Regions from separate parts of the Nocardioides sp. W7 genome, predicted to be linked through region 2. Evidence: riboswitches for the same ligand, from Rfam matches in the RefSeq annotation. Region 2 holds a riboswitch; the other holds the start of a gene.
The links. A riboswitch is a leader RNA that binds a small molecule or an ion and turns the genes downstream of it on or off. The one in region 2 is predicted to bind FMN.
Positions count from the first base shown of each region.

Region 1 (8,845 bases), 120 kb from region 2:
CGGGCGTCGACCGAGATCGTGTACGCCGTGCGCAGCTTGTCCTTGTTGTGCGGCGTCATCAGCGGGATCTCGAGCCGGTCGAGCATGTGGCCGGGCATCGGCACGCAGATCACGCCGCTGGAGTGCCGGATGGTGAAGGCCATCAGCTCCGGCGTCGCCTTGCTCGCCGCGAAGATGATGTCGCCCTCGTTCTCGCGGTCCTCGTCGTCGACGACCACGACGGCCTTGCCTGCGGCGATGTCGGCGATGGCGCGCTCGACGCTGTCGAGTCGGACCCGGTGGCTCATGAGTTGTTCTCCTGCTTCTGCGGGGTGTGCGCGGCGAGCAGCTTCTCGACGTGCTTGGCGAGGATGTCGGCCTCGAGGTTGACCCGGTCGCCCGGGCCGCGGAAGCCCAGGGTGGTGCGGGCCAGGGTCTCCGGGATCAGGCTGATGGTGAACGACTCCGGGCCGGCCTCGACGACGGTCAGGCTGACGCCGTCGACGGTGATCGAGCCCTTGTCGACGAGGTAGCGGCCCAGGCCCCCCTTCACGTCGGCGGGCAGCGAGACCTCGACGACCTCCCAGTGCTCGCTGGGGGTGCGACGTACGACGTGTCCGACGCCGTCGACGTGGCCCTGGACGATGTGGCCGCCCAGGCGCTTCTCGGCGGTGACCGCGCGCTCGAGGTTGACCCGGTCGCCGGGGTGGACCTTGTCCATGGAGGTCTTCTCGAGCGTCTCCTTCATGACGTCGGCCGTCCAGGTGCCGTCGTCGATCGAGACCACGGTCAGGCAGCAGCCGTTGACCGAGATGGAGTCACCCAGGCCGGTCCCCTCCAGCACGGTGGTCGCGCGGATGGTGAGGCGGATCGCGTCGATCTGGTCCTCGACCGCCTCGACGGTGCCGAGCTCCTCGACGATTCCGGTGAACATGTCAGGTCTCCGTTCGCGGCGTCATCGAGAGACGCACGTTGGGTTGCTCGCCGTCGATCCCGTCGAGCACGGTCACGTCAGTGACCACGGGACGGAACGCATCGGCGATCGTGGTGATTCCGAGGTCGGCGACGGCGTTGGGACCGGAGCCGAGGAACATCGGGGCGACGTAGGCGACGATCTCGTCGACCAGGCCGGCCTGGACGAAGGCGGCGGCGAGGGTCGGGCCGCCCTCCAGTAAGACGTGCTGGCGGTCGAGGGCGAACAGGTCCGCGAGCGCGGCGTGCGGGTCGCGGGTGCGCAGGTGCAGCGTCTCGGCGCCACCCGACAGCTGAGGGTCGAACACCCGCTTGGCCGGGTCGAGGTCGCGCTCCCCCATCACCACCCGCAGCGGTTGGTGCGGCAGCACGACGCCGTGCTCGTCGCGGACGGTCAGCAGCGGGTCGTCGACGGCGATCGTGTTGGTGCCGACGAGCATCGTGTCGCACCGCGAGCGCAGCCGGTGGGTGTCGAGGCGCGCCGCCTGCGAGCTGACCCACCGGCTGGTGCCGTCGGCAGCGGCACTGCGACCGTCCAGGGTGGTCGCGAACTTCCAGGTCACGAACGGGCGGGCGTGCACCATCGCGAACGACCACACCCGATTGACCGCCCGGGACTCGTCCTCGAGCAGGCCGCGCTCGACCTCGATGCCGGCAGCCGCGAGGGTCGCCGCTCCCCCGCGGGCCACCGGGTTGGGGTCGGACTGGGCGAACACGACGCGTCGTACCCCTGCGGCGACCAGGGCCTGCGCGCACGGACCGGTGCGGCCGGTGTGGTTGCACGGCTCGAGGGTCACGACCGCGGTCGTGCCGCGGGCGGCATCACCGGCCCGCGCGAGCGCATCGGCCTCGGCGTGGGGCGTACCGGCCCCGCGGTGGTAGCCCTCGGCGAGGGTGCTGCCGTCGTCGGCGAGCAGCACGCAGCCGACCCGTGGGTTCGGTCCGAGCGGTACGCCGGGCGTCGCCGCGAGCACCAGGGCGCGCGCCATCGCGCTGCGCTCGGCATCCGTGAAGCCCATTCGCCCTCCGTCCGGTCTGCTCACGGACTCCGGGGCTGACGTGACACCGCGACGCGCTCGTCGTGGAAGACGGGGCGTCGCCGTGTCACCTTGCGTGCGCTTCCCATCCGGACTTTCACCGTCGGTCCAGGATTCTCACCTGGTCAGCCGATCGCTGGCTGCGATCGGGTCGCGGACTTCCGAGCGAGCCACGAAGGACTCGATCAGTCACCGCCGGCTCGGAATTACACCGACCCCAGAGCACGCGAGCTGTACACAACTCGTCGGAGCCGAGTCTGCCACATCACGTCTGCCGCTCGGCTGTGGCACTCACCACGTGGAATTCGCTGCTCGGGCCGGGGTGGGCCTGGGCGGCGCCTGTGGAGGAGCGTTCGCGCCGCCCGAGCAGATCCTGCCCTCAGCCGTGCAGCAGGCTCAGCGGGCGGCCTCGGCTGCCGAGCGCAGGGCGCCGACCATCGCGTCCGGGTCGTCGGCGGAGTAGACGGCCGAGCCGGCCACGAAGACGTCGGCGCCGGCCTCGGCGCAGCGTTCGATCGTCTCCAGCGAGACGCCGCCGTCGACCTGCAGCCAGGTCTCGACGCCGTGCTTGGCCATCAGTGCGCGGGCGCGCCGGATCTTGGGCAGCACCAGGTCGAGGAACTTCTGACCGCCGAAGCCGGGCTCGACTGTCATCAGCAGGAGCATGTCGAGCTCGGGCAGCAGGTCCTCGTACGGCTCGACGGGCGTCGCCGGCCGCAGCGCCATGCTCGCCCGCGCCCCTGCGGCACGGATCTCGCGGGCCAGCCGCACCGGAGCCGCCGCGGCCTCCACATGGAAGGTGACCGAGCCGCAGCCCGCCTCGGCGTACGTCGGAGCGTGCCGGTCGGGATCGTTGATCATCAGGTGCGCGTCGAGCGGTACGTCGGTGCTGCGCGCGAGCGCCTCGACCATCGTCGGGCCGAAGGTCAGGTTGGGGACGAAGTGGTTGTCCATCACGTCGACGTGCACCCAGTCGGCACTGGGAATGCGCGCCACCTCCGAGCCCAGGGCGGCGAAGTCGGCGTTCAGGATGCTCGGGGTGATCTGGATGTGGCCCACGGGCGGCGATTCTAGGTGCCGGTCCGGACGCCGGAGAGCCCGGCCGGTCCTCGACGGACCGACCGGGCTCTCGCGGGTCGTGCGGTGGAGCGGTGACTCAGGCCAGGTCGAAGCGGTCGAGCTCCATGACCTTGGTCCAGGCGGCGACGAAGTCGGCCACGAACTTCTCGCGGGCGTCCTCGCTGGCGTAGACCTCGGCGAGGGCCCGCAGCTGCGAGTTGGAGCCGAAGATCAGGTCGACGGCGGTGGCCGTCCACTTCAGCTCGTCGGTCGCGGCGTCGCGGATCTCGTAGACGTTCTCCTCCGACTCCGAGGCCTTCCACCGGGCGCCGGGCGCGAGGAGGTTGGCGAAGAAGTCGTTGGTGAGGGCGCCGGGTCGGTCGGTGAGCACGCCGTGCTGGGCCCCGCCGACGTTGCCGCCGAGGGCGCGGAGGCCACCGACGAGCACGGTCATCTCCGGTGCGGTGAGGTTGAGCAGGTAGGCGCGCTCGACCAGCAGCTTCTCCGGCTGGAGCTTCTCGCCGGCCCGCAGGTAGTTGCGGAAGCCGTCGGCCCGCGGCTCGAGGACGCGGAAGGAGTCGGCGTCGGTCAGCTCCTGCGTGGCGTCACCGCGGCCCGCATGGAACGGCACGGCGATCTCCACACCGGCGTCCTTCGCGGCCTTCTCGACGGCCGCGTTGCCGGCCAGCACGATCAGGTCGGCCAGGGAGACCTGGGCGCCGCCGGCCGCGTTGAACTCGGCCTGGATGCCCTCGAGCTTCTCGAGCACGGTCGCCAGCTGCTCGGGCTCGTTGACCGCCCAGTTGCGCTGCGGCTCCAGGCGGATCCGCGCGCCGTTGGCTCCGCCGCGCTTGTCGGTGGAGCGGAACGTCGCCGCCGATGCCCAGGCGGTGCCGATCAGCTCGGAGACCGAGAGGCCGGACTCCAGGACCTTCGCCTTCAGCGACGCGATGTCTGCGTCGCCGACGAGCTCGCCCGCAACCGCCGGGACCGGGTCCTGCCACAGCTGCGGCTCCGGAACCCAGGGACCGAGGTAGCGGTCGACCGGACCCATGTCGCGGTGCAGCAGCTTGTACCAGGCCTTGCCGAAGGCCAGCGCGAACTCGTTGGGGTTCTCCAGGAACCGGCGCGAGATCTTCTCGTACTCCGGGTCGAAGCGGAGCGCCAGGTCGCTGGTCAGCATGGTCGGCTTGCGCTTCGGGGAGTCCGAGGCCGGGCCGGGGACGATGTCCTCGGCGTCCTTGGCCACCCACTGGAAGGCGCCGGCGGGGCTCTTGGTGAGCTCCCACTCGTACTTGAAGAGGAACTTGAAGAAGTCGTTGCTCCACCGCGTCGGGGTCGAGGTCCAGGTGACCTCGAGGCCCGAGGTGATGGCGTCCGCACCCTTGCCGGTGCCGAACTCGCTCTTCCAGCCCAGGCCCTGCTCCTCCAGCGGCGCGGCCTCCGGCTCCGGGCCGACCAGGTCGGCGTCGCCGGCACCGTGGGTCTTGCCGAAGGTGTGGCCGCCGGCGATGAGGGCGACGGTCTCCTCGTCGTTCATCGCCATCCGGGCGAAGGTGTCGCGGATGTCGCGAGCCGAGGCCAGCGGGTCGGGGTTGCCGTTGGGGCCCTCGGGGTTGACGTAGATCAGGCCCATCTGGACGGCGCCCAGGGTCTCCTCGAGCTCGCGCTCGCCGGCGTAGCGCTCGTCGCCCAGCCAGGTGTCCTCGGGGCCCCAGATGATCTCCTCGGGCTCCCAGATGTCCTCGCGACCGAAGCCGAAGCCGAAGGTCGAGAAGCCCATGTCCTCGAGCGCCACGGTGCCGGCGTAGACGAGCAGGTCGGCCCACGAGATCCTCTGGCCGTGCTTCTGCTTGACGGGCCACAGCAGACGACGGGCCTTGTCGAGGTTGGCGTTGTCGGGCCAGCTGTTCAGCGGGGCGAACCGCTGGCTTCCCTCACCGGCGCCTCCGCGGCCGTCGTAGATCCGGTAGGTGCCGGCAGCGTGCCAGCTCAGCCGGATGAACAGGCCGCCGTAGTGCCCGAAGTCGGCCGGCCACCAGTCCTGCGAGGTGTTGAGCACGTCGACGAGGTCGCGCCGCAGCTCGGCGAGGTCGAGCTTCTTGAACTCCTCGGAGTAGGTGAAGTCGGGACCGAGCGGGTTGCCCTTCGACGAGTGCGCGTGCAGCACCGACAGGTCGAGGCTGTTGGGCCACCAGTCCTGGTTGGTGTGCGGGCGCCCGGCCTTGGGCTGCGGCGAGTCGATCGCCGGGTTCTCGCTCTCGCTGCCGTGGGCGGCAGCGGAGCCGTGCATCACCGGGCACCCGCCCTCTGCCTTCCGGTCCACCCCCTGGGGGCTCTCGGGGGTGGCGTTGTCCTGGCTGTCGCTCATCTGGATCCTTCCGAACGGGTCGATCTGGCGGTCACTGAGGGCTGTGATGTCACGCAGTGCTGTCTTCGAGGGAGGCGGCCGCGCAGTCGGGGCAGGTGCCCCAGTACACGACCTCCGCCTCGTCGACCACGAAGCCGTGGTCGTCGGAGGCGGTGAGACACGGGGTGTGGCCGACGGCGCAGTCCACGTCGGCGATGGCGCCGCAGGAGCGGCAGACCACGTGGTGGTGGTTGTCGCCGACGCGCGCCTCGTAGCGCGCGGTCGCACCGGCCGGTTGGATCCGCCGGACCAGGCCGGCGTCGGTGAGCGCGCGCAGCACGTCGTACACCGCCTGGTGGGAGACCGCGCCGAGGTCCTCGCGGACCCGACCGATCAGCGCGTCGGTGTCGGTGTGCGGGTGCTCGTGCACCGCGGTGAGCACGGCCAGCCGGGGGCGGGTCACCCGGAGCGAGGCACCGCGCAGCTGGGCCTCGAAGTCCGGCAGCGTCATAGGGAGAGCATGCCGACTTTTCTGGAACTAGTCAAGATTAGTCGTCCGGCGTGTCGGGGATCTCGGCACCGTCTCGCTCGTCCCGGTCCGCCCACTCCAACAGCGCGGCGATGTCGAAGGGATGCCCGTCGATCGCCTCGTGCAGGTCACCGAGCTCGGCGAAGCGTTCCGGCACCGTGAGGATCGTGCAGTCGCGGGGGTCGACGTCGTCGATCTCGTCCCAGCGGATCGGGGTGGAGACGCGGGCGTCGGGGACACCGCGCACGGAGTACGCCGCGGCGATGGTGTGGTCACGGGCGTTCTGGTTGTAGTCGACGAAGAGGTGGTGCGGGTCGCGGTCCTTGCGCCACCAGGCCGTGGTCACGTCGTCGGGGGCGCGCCGCTCGACCTCACGGGCGAAGGCCAGCGCGGCCCGGCGTACGTCGGAGAATCCGTGCTCGGGCGGGATCCGCACGTAGACGTGCAGCCCGGAGCCGCCGCTCGTCTTCGGGAACCCGACGGCGCCCAGCTCGTCGAGGATCTCGTGGGCGACGTGGGCGACCCGGCGCACCGTGTCGAAGTCGCACAGCGGCCCGGGGTCGAGGTCGATACGCCACTCGTCGGGGCTCTCGGTGTCCGCACGTCGGCTGTTCCACGGGTGGAACTCGACCGTGGACATCTGCACCGCCCAGATCACGCTGGCGAGCTCGGTCACGCACAGCTCGTCGGCGGTGCGGTTCCACCGGGGGAAGTGCAGCCGGACGGTCTCGACCCACGGCGGCGCACCGGCCGGGACCCGCTTCTGGTGCACCTTCTCGCCGGCCAGCCCCTTCGGAAACCGGTGCAGCATGCAGGGCCGCTCGAAGAGCGCGTTGACGATGCCGGGCCCGACGGCCAGGTAGTACTCGACCAGGTCGAGCTTGGTCGCCCCGCTCTGCCCCTCTCTCGTCGGAGGGAAGTAGACCCGGTCGGGGTTGCTCACCCGCACCACCTTGTCGTCGACCTCGATCTCGACGGCGGGTGACTTGCTCGGCATGTCAGCAATCTAGAGGGTGTCGCCGACTACGGTGCGGACGTGGACTTCGACCAGCCGCCGGTGGTGCGGATCTCGGTGGACCCCGAGCAGCGACCCGCGACGCGCGCCTGGCCGATGACGGTGCCGGCCGTGGCCCAGCTGGTCCGCGACGGGCTGGACCTGCCCCCGGGCGTGATCTTCCTGGTCGGCGAGAACGGCTCGGGCAAGTCGACGATCGTCGAGGCGGTCGCGATGGCCTACGGACTCTCGCCCGAGGGCGGGTCGAACCAGGGCCGGCACTCGACTCGAGCGACCGAGTCGTCCCTCGGGTCGGCCCTCACGCTGCGGCGCGGTCTCGGCTCCAACCGTTGGGGCTTCTTCCTCCGTGCGGAGACGATGCACGGCTGGTACACCTTCAGCGAGTCGACCGGCGGCGGGCCGCGCTATCACGAGATGAGCCACGGCGAGTCGTTCCTGGAGGTGCTCCGGACCCGCTTCGACTCCCCTGGCTTCTACTGCCTCGACGAGCCGGAGGCGGCCCTCTCGTTCTCGTCCAGCCTGGGCCTGATCTCGGTGCTGCATCGGGTGGTCGAGTCGGGCGGGCAGGTCCTCTGCGCGACCCACTCCCCCGTGCTCGCCGCCATGCCCGGCGCGACCATCCTCGAGGTCGGCGAGTGGGGACTGCGTCGTACCACCTGGGACGAGCTGGAGCTGGTCCAGCACTGGAAGGCCTACCTCGACGCCCCCGGGCGCTACCTGCGCCACCTCCTGGACTGACCCACGCCTCGCCGACCCGTCACTTTCTCGGCGGAAATCGCGGCGTGTCGTCGTACGTCTGACGGGTCGATATCCGGCGTACGGCGTTCGCTGATCGACCCGTCAGCTCCTCGACGACACGCCGCGAAAAACGCCGAGAAAGTGACAGGTCAGCCTGCGCGACGCAGGAGGGCCAGGAACATGGCGTCGGTACCGTGCCGGTGCGGCCAGAGCTGGACGGTGCCGGGGAGCGGGCCGGTGCAGTCGGGCACCTGCGGGAGCAGCCCACCGGCGTCCTCGAGGAGTACGTCGGTGCGCCCCGCGAGCACGGCTTGCACCACCCCGGCGGTCTCGGCGAGGACCGGGGAGCAGGTCGCGTAGAGGACCACGCCGCCCGGGCGGACCAGGGTCAGCGCGGAGCGGACCAGCTCGGCCTGCAGAACCACCAGCTCGGCGAGGTCCTCGGGGCGGCGGCGCCAGCGGGACTCCGGCCGGCGCCGGAGCGCGCCGAGTCCGGTGCAGGGGGCGTCGACGAGGACGCGGTCGAAGCTGTCGGGCCGGTACGGCGGGGCGGTGCCGTCGCCGGTGACCACCCCGAGCAGGCCGGGGCTGCCGGAGGTCGCGCGGGCGACCAGACGCGCCCGGTGCTGCTGGCTCTCGTTGGCGACCAGGCTCGCGCCCCGCTCGGCGGCGATCGCGGCCAGCAGCGCGGCCTTGCCGCCCGGACCGGCACACAGGTCCAGCCAGGTCGCGTCCGAGCCGGTCAGCGGAGCGGCGGCGAGCGCCACCGCGACCAGCTGCGACCCCTCGTCCTGCACCCCGGCCCGGCCCTCGGCGACGGCCGGCACCGCACCCGGGTCGCCACCCTCCAGCACCACGCCGTACGGCGAGTACGGCGTCGGCGTGCCCGGCAGCTCCTCACGGGTCGCCCATCCGGGCCGGGCAACGAGAGTCACCCGCGGCGGCTCGTTGTCGGCGGCCAGCAGGGCATGGAGCTGGTCGGGCCCGACGGCGTCGCGCAGCTCCTCGACGATCCACGCGGGGTGGCTGAAGGCGACCGCGGCGTGGCCGGTCGGGTCGGTCGCCGTGTCGGGCGCGACCCGAGCGACCCAGGTCTCCAGGTCGTGCTCGGAGACCTTGCGCAGCACCGCGTTGGCGAACGAGGCCGCACCCGGGCCGACCCGGGA
Region 1 is NZ_CP095078.1:3,178,987-3,187,831, reverse strand. Features, by position in the region: gene MUB56_RS15120 (bifunctional 3,4-dihydroxy-2-butanone-4-phosphate synthase/GTP cyclohydrolase II) at 1-287, opposite strand, end outside; gene MUB56_RS15115 (riboflavin synthase) at 284-913, opposite strand; gene ribD (bifunctional diaminohydroxyphosphoribosylaminopyrimidine deaminase/5-amino-6-(5-phosphoribosylamino)uracil reductase RibD) at 915-1,970, opposite strand; FMN riboswitch at 2,061-2,218, opposite strand; gene rpe (ribulose-phosphate 3-epimerase) at 2,385-3,047, opposite strand; gene katG (catalase/peroxidase HPI) at 3,145-5,418, opposite strand; gene MUB56_RS15095 (Fur family transcriptional regulator) at 5,468-5,908, opposite strand; gene ligD (non-homologous end-joining DNA ligase) at 5,946-6,923, opposite strand; gene MUB56_RS15085 (AAA family ATPase) at 6,963-7,679, shown strand; gene MUB56_RS15080 (transcription antitermination factor NusB) at 7,829-8,845, opposite strand, start outside.
Region 1: it holds a riboswitch for FMN, as region 2 does, so the genes downstream of both, ribD (bifunctional diaminohydroxyphosphoribosylaminopyrimidine deaminase/5-amino-6-(5-phosphoribosylamino)uracil reductase RibD) here and MUB56_RS14510 (6,7-dimethyl-8-ribityllumazine synthase) in region 2, are expected to answer to the same signal.

Region 2 (8,845 bases):
GCGGGCGGCCTCGTGTTCGGGGCCTCCCTGGCGGCCCGGATCTCCGATCTGCTCTCGGGATCGTCGACCCCGGACCGCTCGGCGTTCCCGCAGTTGACCGAGCGGGAGCTGGAGATCCTCGACCTGATCGCGGCGGGCCGCAACAACGCCCAGATCGCCGCCGAGCTCTACCTCGCGCCGAAGACGGTGCGCAACAACGTCTCGAACATCCTCGCGAAGCTGCAGGCCACCGACCGGGCCGACGTGATCATCCGCGCCCGGGAGGCCGGCCTCGGCGGCGCCTGACGGCCGGCCCGACCCGGGTCAGAGCAGCAGGAACAGCAGCAGGATGACGGCGATGACCAGGGCGGCGACGGCGATGGTGCGAGTGTTCACGAAGGTCTCCGATCGGTGGTGCTCCCTGAGCGGGAGGCGGGTGACCCCGGAGTGCCCGACTTCCGGACGCCGCAAACGGCGTACGGCGGCGTACGACGGTGGCCGCCGCGCGCGCCGTGGCGGATGACGCGCGTGCCGCGGCCCGACCTCGGGTAGGGGATTCGTCATGAGCGTGTTCCGCACCAAGTCCGTCGAGCAGGCGATCGCCGACACCGACGACCCCGACCACCGGCTCCGCAAGGAGCTGGGCGCTCTCGACCTCGTGGTCTTCGGCATCGGCGTCGTGATCGGCGCCGGCATCTTCGTGCTGACCGGCACCGTCGCGGCCTCCCACTCCGGCCCCGCGCTGGCGCTGTCGTTCCTGATCGCGGCCGTGGCCTGCGGGCTGGCCGGGCTCTGCTACGCCGAGTTCGCCTCGACCGTGCCGGTGGCGGGCAGCGCCTACACCTTCAGCTACGCCAGCTTCGGCGAGCTGATCGCCTGGATCATCGGCTGGGACCTGGCCCTGGAGTTCACGATCGGCGCCTCGGCGCTGGCGGTGAGCTTCTCGGGCTACCTGCAGGAGCTGTTGGCCGGCACGCCGTTGGAGGTGCCCGCCGAGATCGGGTCGGCCTCCGGGGGCGTCGTCGACCTACCGGCCGTCGTGGTGTCGCTCGCGATCATGGTGCTGCTGATCCGCGGCACCAAGCTCTCCAGCCGGGTCAACCAGGTGATCGTCGCGATCAAGCTGGCCGTGGTCGCGACGGTGATCGTCGTCGGCATCACCCTGGTCGACCCCGGCAACTGGGTGCCGTTCATCCCCGAGTCGCAGCCGACGCCCGAGTCCGCGGGCGGCTTCCTCGACCTGCCCCTCGTGACCAGCATCTTCGGCATCGAGCCGGCCATCTTCGGGATCGCCGGGGTCGTCTCGGGCGCGGCCGTCGTGTTCTTCGCGTTCATCGGCTTCGACGTGGTCGCGACCACGGCCGAGGAGGCCAAGAACCCCCAGCGCGACGTCCCGATCGGCATCCTCGGCTCGCTCGCCGTCGTCACCGTCCTGTACGCCGCCGTCAGCCTGGTCGTCACCGGGGTCCAGGACTACCGCGACATCGACCCGGACGACGCCGCACCGCTCGCGACCGCCTTCGACGCGGCCGGTGTCAGCTGGATGGGCGACCTGATCTCGGTCGGCGCCTGCATCGGCCTGGTCGCGGTGGCGATGATCCTGATCATGGGCCAGAGCCGGGTCGCGTTCGCGATGGCGCGCGACGGCCTGCTGCCGCGGGGCCTGGCGAAGGTGCACCCGCGCTACGGCACGCCGTACCGGATCACCCTGATCACCGGCCTGGTGGTCGCGGCGATCGCGGGCTTCGTCGACCTGGCGACGCTGGCCAACCTGGTCAACATCGGCACCCTGTTCGCCTTCATCCTGGTCAGCATCGGCGTCGCGATCCTGCGCCGGACCCGGCCCGACCTGGACCGCTCGTTCCGCACACCGGCGGTGTATGTCGTGGCGGCGCTGGCGACCGTGCTGTGCCTCTACCTGATGATCAACCTCTCGGGCGAGACCTGGCTGCGGTTCGGGATCTGGATGGCGCTCGGAGTGCTGGTCTACGCCGGCTACGGCCGCACCCACAGCCGGGTCGGCCGGCGCGAGCGGGAGGCGGCCGCCACCTCGGACGGGCGCTGAGGCGACGACCGGGCGACGCCTTCCGATAGTCTGCGTCGCAACGTTCTCAGGGCGGGGTGAAACTCCCCACCGGCGGTGAAGACGACCGGACGATCCGGTCATCGCAGCCCGCGAGCGCCTTCCGGCTCAGGCCGGAGGGGTCAGCAGATCCGGTGTGACTCCGGAGCCGACGGTCATAGTCCGGATGAGAGAGAACGCGGCGTACGGTCTGACTCTGTCTGCTCCGCTCGTCGTATCGCCCTGGGTGAGCGACGAGACAAGGAGGCAGTTCACATGTCGCAGGCACCCACGCCCCACCGGATCGCCGTGGTCGCATCCCGCTGGCACGCCGACATCGTCAACGAGGCCGTCGAGGGATTCATCGCCACGGTCACCGCCGCCGGGCATGCCCGGCCGGAGGTCGTCGAGGTGCCCGGCGCCTTCGAGATCCCGCTGGCCGTCCAGAGACTCGCGAGCAGCGGGAGGTACGCCGCCATCGCCGCGTGCGGCCTCGTGGTAGACGGTGGGATCTACCGGCACGAGTACGTCGCCTCGGCCGTGGTCGACGGCCTGATGCGGGTCCAGCTCGCCACCGATGTGCCGGTGCTGTCCGGAGTGCTGACACCGTTGCACTTCCACGAGCACGAGGAGCACCTCGCCTACTTCACCCGCCACTTCCGAGCCAAGGGCGCGGAGCTCGGTGCCGCGGCTCTGGCTGTGCTCGCCCTGCCCGGCAGTGCTGCGACGGGCGACGAAGAGCCCGCTCAGCTGCCGAGCAGGTAGTCGGTCACCACCGGCGCGATCACCTGGGGCTTGATCAGGTGGGTCTGGCCGCGCCAGTCCCGAGGTCGACGATCGACCGCTTCACGGCACCGCTACCTCGCAGGTGGGATCCGAGCGCCCGCAGGGAGTGCACGCGCCATCCTCCCGCCGGCCTGCGCCGGTCGACGCAGGCCGGCGTCCGAGCGCGGCCGGTCAGGAGATCGTGCCGGTTCCTTCGCCCTCGACATTCTGGTCGTGGAGCAGCTCGCCCTCCGCGTCGACCGGCGTGATCGACGCCTCGAAGGTGATCGGGGAGCCGGCCTGGTACTTGAAGTTCTCCCCGTACGAGTACTGCTCGCCGGGACCGAACGTGTAGATCGACGGGTCGACGTAGGACCCGTCAGCGAACACGTCGTCGTTCACGCCCTGCGCTTCGTACAGGGCGTCGTCGGTGACCCCGTCCATGCCCTGCAGCCACTGCCAGTCGTCGTAGCGAGCCGAGATGTTGACGAGGCTGGAACCCAGGTCGATGGCCTCACCGTTGTTCGTCACCACGTAGTTGACGAACACGACGTCGTCACCCTTCGCCAGCAGCGGCTTGTTGGTGTCGGGGTCCGCGAAGTTGCCGTCCTCCGTCGCCTTCGCGGTGCTCACCTGGTACACCTCGACGGTGACGTCGCCGACCTCGATGGTCGAGATGAGGTCGCCACCGGTGGTGACCGGGCGCGCCCAGGCCGGCTGGCCCTCCGCGCCCGCGGGAGCGGCGTCTTCAGACTCCGTGGGCTCCTCGGACTCGGCGGGCGCGTCCTCGGTGGGCTCCTCGGACGAGGCGCTGCTCTCTTCTGCCCGCGGCTCCTCGTCGGACTCGGAGTCGGAGTCACCCGAGCAGGCGCTCAGGGCGAGAAGACTGACCGTCGCGACTGCGGCGACGGCCATTCGGGCGGAACGAACTGAACGCATGTAAACGGTCCCCTTACGGTTCGGACAGGTCGCCGCTCGACGGCGTCAGAGGATTCGGCAGACCTCTTAGTCAGTGATGCCCGCGGGGGCGGCCAGGAAACCGATTCGCTCGTCGAACCTGCCCGGAGACTCGCCGACCGGTCCGTAGGATCGCGCCGTGCCCCCACGCTCCCCGCTGCCGCGCCGGCACGGGCTGAGTGCGGCGTGGGTGTGCACGCCGCACCGCGACCCGGAGCGACCCGCAGGCTGGGGGAGCATGGGGGCGTGGCTGCGGGACCACGTCGACGCGCGCGTCGAGGTCGAGTCGATGCTGGCCACCGAGCGGTTCGTGTACGCCGATGGTCGGCCGGTCGCCGACGCCGACCCCTACCGCGCGCACACGTTCGTCTGGTTCCACCGCGACCTGCGCGAGGAGCCCGTCGTACCCGGACCGCTCACCGTCGTCCACCGCGACGAGCGCGTCGTGGTGGTCGACGAGCCGGCGTTCCTCTCGACGGTCCCGCGCGGGCGGCACGTGACGCAGAGCCTCGTCGTGCGCCTGCGCGAGGAGCTCGGGCTGCCGGAGCTGACCCCGATGCACCGTCTCGACCGGGTCACCTCGGGCCTGGTGGTCTGCGCGACCGGGACGGAGTGGCGCGGGGCCTACCATGCGATGTTCGCGCAGGGCACGGTGCGCAAGACCTACCGTGCCCTGGCACCGTGGCGTGGCGACCTGGAGGCACCGACCACCGTCCGCAACCACATCGCTGCGATCCCCGGCACCGGGCGCGCCGAGGTCGTGGCGGACGGGCCGGTCAACGCCGAGACCCGGGTGGAGCTCGAGGAACGCCGTGGCGCCCTCGCGGTCTACCGCCTCACCCCGCGCACCGGACGCACGCACCAGCTCCGGCTGCACCTGCGCGATCTCGGCGCCCCGATCGTCGACGACCCGCTCTACCCGCTCGACCTCCAGGTCGACGTCGACGACTTCACGCGACCGCTGCAGCTGCTGGCCAGCGAGCTCGAGTACGCCGACCCCGTCGACGGGGTCCTGCGCCGGTTCGTGAGCCCCCGCAGCCTGCCGCTCGACAGTGCTCTCGGCGATCCGGGCCGATGAGCGGCCATCGCCTCGACGCAGTCTCGTCGAGGCGAGAGGTCACCTCAGCAGACGCGAAGCAGTTCTGCTCAGGCTCCCAGGGCGGCGAAGATCTGCTCGTATCGCACCTTCGGGTCGAGGGTGAGCCCGGACTTGATGAACTTTGCCCAGTCGTCCGCCAGCACTTCCTGTGCACCCGACTCGATGGCGTCGAGACCGGCACTCGCCAGATCCGACGGCGCGATCTTCGGCGCCTCCACGGCCTTGGCCATGTCGGTGTCGACCAGCCCCATGTGCACGGCGACGACATGCGTACCTTGTGCGGCGAGCTCGAGTCGAGTGCTGTCGGTCAGCATCCAGGCCGCAGCCTTCGACGCAGCGTACGCACCGGCGCTCGGAGCGGTGAACCATGACAGTGCCGAGATGACGTTGAGTATCGCGCCACCGCCGTTGGATCCCAGGATGGGGGCGAACGCACGAGTCATGAGCAACGGACCGTAGAAGTTCGTGTCCATCTCGCGGCGGATCGTCGCCTCGTCCCCGGCGACGAGCGAAGTTCCGGTGGAGATGCCGGCATTGTTGACGAGCACCTGAACATCACCCGCCGCGGCGGCGGCCGCTTCGATCTGCCCGGCGCTCGTGATGTCGAGCTCGAGCGGGTGCACGCCGTCGGCGTCGATCGCGCCCGCATCGCGAGCGGCGGCGTAGATCTTCGCCGCTCCACGCTTCTTCAACTGCTCGACGAACTCGGCACCAATGCCCCGGTTCGCTCCGGTGACGAGCACCACCGCACCTCTGACGTCCATGACTACCTATTCTGTAGCGATCACTATTGATTGACGTTCGGACGGTACCACGTTCTGTAGCGATCGATACGTTATGCTCGCCGACATGGCCGGCCGACCGCGGAGCTTCGATCGCGATGCCGCGCTCGGAGCAGCTCTCGAACAGTTCTGGCGCGCGGGTTACGAGGAGACCTCCGTCGCGATGCTGACCTCGGCCATGGGTGTGACACCCCCCAGCCTCTACGCGGCGTTCGGCGACAAGCGTCGCCTCTTCGAGGAGGCCTCAGCGGTGTACTTCCAGCGCACGTGCGAGGCGGTCGACCGTGCTGCGGCGCTGCCGAACGCGCGCGAGGCCATCGCTCAGGTGTTCGACGACACCGCACACGCCCACACCGACCCGGCAACGCCTGCCGGGTGCCTCCTGCTGACCGAGCCGCGGCTCGAAACGCAGCGCGAGGTCCTTCGCCGGCGACTCAAGGACCGGCTCGACCAAGGGGTCCGGGACCATGATCTCGCAGCCACGACGAACACCGACCACCTCGCCTCGTTCCTCGTGGCCGTCCTGCGCGGTATGTCCGGCTGTGCCCGCGACGGCGGCAGCACCGACGACCTCCTGGGCATCGCAGAGACTGCGATGGCGGCCTTGCCCGCGCCGGCACACGATCGCCTGGCGGGCAGTTCCTGAGACGAGCGCGTCAGGCCCAAGGGAGCGAGCGGCCCGGTCTTCAGCGGCTCCTCCATGTCCTGTGCGAACTCCGGAGGCGTCGATGGGCCACGTCGCTGCCGTACTCGAGGCCATCGCGGCTGACCTGCTGGGCTACTTCTATCGACGCACCGACCTGAGGACGCCGCCGACCTCCTGGCGGAGAGGGCGTTGGTGGTCTGGCGCAAGGCTCGCACTCTTCCGGGCGACGACACCGCGGCTCGCATGTGGATGTTCGGCATCGCGCGACGGGTGCTTTCGACGTATCGACGTACGGTTCGCCGGCACAGTGCCCTGCGGGACAAGCTCCGCGCGGAATTGGCGGCACGGCCAAACAGGTCCGCCAACGCGCAGGACTCCGAGCTCCACACCGTCCTGGGGATTCTCGACCAGCTCGATCAGGAGATCATTCGCCTCACCTACTGGGACGGCTTCACCCAGAAGGAAGCCGCTCAGATCCTCGGACTCCCGGAGGGGACCGTCCGAAGCCGGCACCACCGTGCCCGAATCGCCCTGCGCCACGCGGTCGGCGCGGCGCCCGATATCTCGATGCCGCGATAGCCGGTGCGGCTCTAGCAGTCCTCTATTCGGCGGTTGGCTGCCTATGGGGCGTTTCGCCTGAGTACTCTCCCGGGCTCACTTTCTCCCTTGGTGGACTTCAGTCCCGATATTGACAAGCCGTCCGATGTTCGGATCTGCCGTCCTCGCGGCAGGGCTGGATAGGCGGCTACGAGAAGGTAGCGCTCGCGCTCGTGGCCGGTCCGCCGCCTGTCGTGTCGACGGCACGTGAAAACTGACCCCCGAACGGCAACTGAAAACTGACCCCCTCCGAGACCCTGTCCTCATCTCGAGGCAGGGGGATGCGGAGTGTTGTCAGTGGAGGACTGGGCTGAGATCCGCCGGTTGCACCGTGCGGAGGGAGTGCCGATCAAGGTGATCGCCAGGTCGATGGGGATCTCGAAGAACACGGTGCGGAAGGCGCTGCGCGACGTCGGTGCCCCGCGTTACGAGCGGCCGGCGCGGGGATCGTTGGTCGATGAGGTCGAGCCGCGGATTCGTGAGTTGTTGCGGGTCACGCCCACGATGCCGGCAACGGTCGTTGCTGAGCGGATCGGGTGGGTGCATTCGATCCGGACGCTGCGCACCCGGGTGAGCGAGCTACGGCCGGTGTACCTGCCGCCGGACCCGTCCTCGCGCACGATCTATGAGGCTGGTGGGTTGGCGCAGTTCGACTTCTGGTTCCCCGACATCGAGTTGCCGGTGGGCTTCGGCCAGAGGCGGACCGCGAAGCGGTTGCCGGTGATGACGATGGTGTCGGGCTACTCGCACTGGACCAGCGCGGTGCTGATCCCGCGCCGAGAGAGCGAGGACCTGTTTCCCGGCTGGTGGCACCTGATCCAGCAGTTGGGCGCGGTCCCGAAGCTGCTGGTGTGGGACGGCGAGGGTGCCATCGGGCGGTGGCGCCCCAAGGAGTCCGCGCTCACCACCGAGTGCCAGGCATTCCGCGGCGTGCTCGGCACCAAGGTCTACGTGTGCAAGCCAGCCGACCCTGAGGCCAAGGGCATGCTCGAGCGGTTCCACGACTACCTGGAGCGCTCGTTCCTGCCCGGCCGGGAGTTCACCGGCCCTGAGGACTTCAACACCCAGCTGGCCGGGTTCGTCGTGAAGGCCAACGCCCGGAAGATGCGGGTCCTGGGATGCGCACCGAACGATCGGATCGCCGCCGACCGGGCCGCGATGATGCCGCTGCCACCAGTGCCGCCCGAGGTCGGGTGGCGCAAGTCGATGCGGCTGCCACGCGATCACTACATCCGCCTCGATTCCAACGACTACTCCGTGCACCCCGCCGTGGTCGGGCGCCGGATTGAGGTCCACGCCGACCTGGCCCGGGTGTGGGTGACGTGTGAGGGCGCGATCGTCGCCGACCACGCCCGGGTATGGGCCCAGCACCAGACGATCAGCGACTTCGAGCACACCGTGGCCGCGAAGCTCCTGCGGCAAGGACGCGGCGACCTGCTCCGCCCGGTCGCCGATGCGGTGACCGGCGAGGAGGTCGAGATCCGATCGCTCGGCGTCTACGACCAGGTCCTCGGGCTCGTCGATCCCCTGTCCGACGGCCTGGTCGACGAGGAGGTGTCGTGATGACCACGCCGAGCACGGCGAAGAGGACCGCGAGGGCCGGTCGCGACGTCACGAGCGAGCTGGAGTTCCTGACCCGAGCGTTGAAGGCGCCCACGCTGCGCGAGTCTGTCGCACGGTTGGCCGTACGGGCCCGGGAGGAGTCGTGGACGCACGAGGAGTTCCTCGCCGCGTGTCTGCAACGTGAGGTGTCGGCGCGGGAGTCCCACGGTGGTGAGGGCCGCATCCGCGCCGCCCGGTTCCCGTCGAGGAAGAGCCTGGAGGACTTCGACTACGACCACGCCCGTGGCCTGAAGCGGGAGACCATCGCGCACCTGGGCACCCTGGACTTCGTCGCGGGCAAGGAGAACGTGGTCCTGCTCGGCCCGCCAGGGACGGGGAAGACCCACCTGGCCACC
Region 2 is NZ_CP095078.1:3,056,329-3,065,173, forward strand. Features, by position in the region: gene MUB56_RS14495 (response regulator transcription factor) at 1-285, shown strand, start outside; gene MUB56_RS14500 (hypothetical protein) at 304-543, opposite strand; gene MUB56_RS14505 (amino acid permease) at 542-2,044, shown strand; FMN riboswitch at 2,083-2,244, shown strand; gene MUB56_RS14510 (6,7-dimethyl-8-ribityllumazine synthase) at 2,318-2,806, shown strand; gene MUB56_RS14515 (hypothetical protein) at 2,999-3,721, opposite strand; gene MUB56_RS14520 (pseudouridine synthase) at 3,903-4,841, shown strand; gene MUB56_RS14525 (SDR family oxidoreductase) at 4,910-5,626, opposite strand; gene MUB56_RS14530 (TetR/AcrR family transcriptional regulator) at 5,712-6,290, shown strand; partial or broken gene MUB56_RS14535 (sigma-70 family RNA polymerase sigma factor) at 6,447-6,869, shown strand; gene istA (IS21 family transposase) at 7,176-8,450, shown strand; gene istB (IS21-like element helper ATPase IstB) at 8,450-8,845, shown strand, end outside.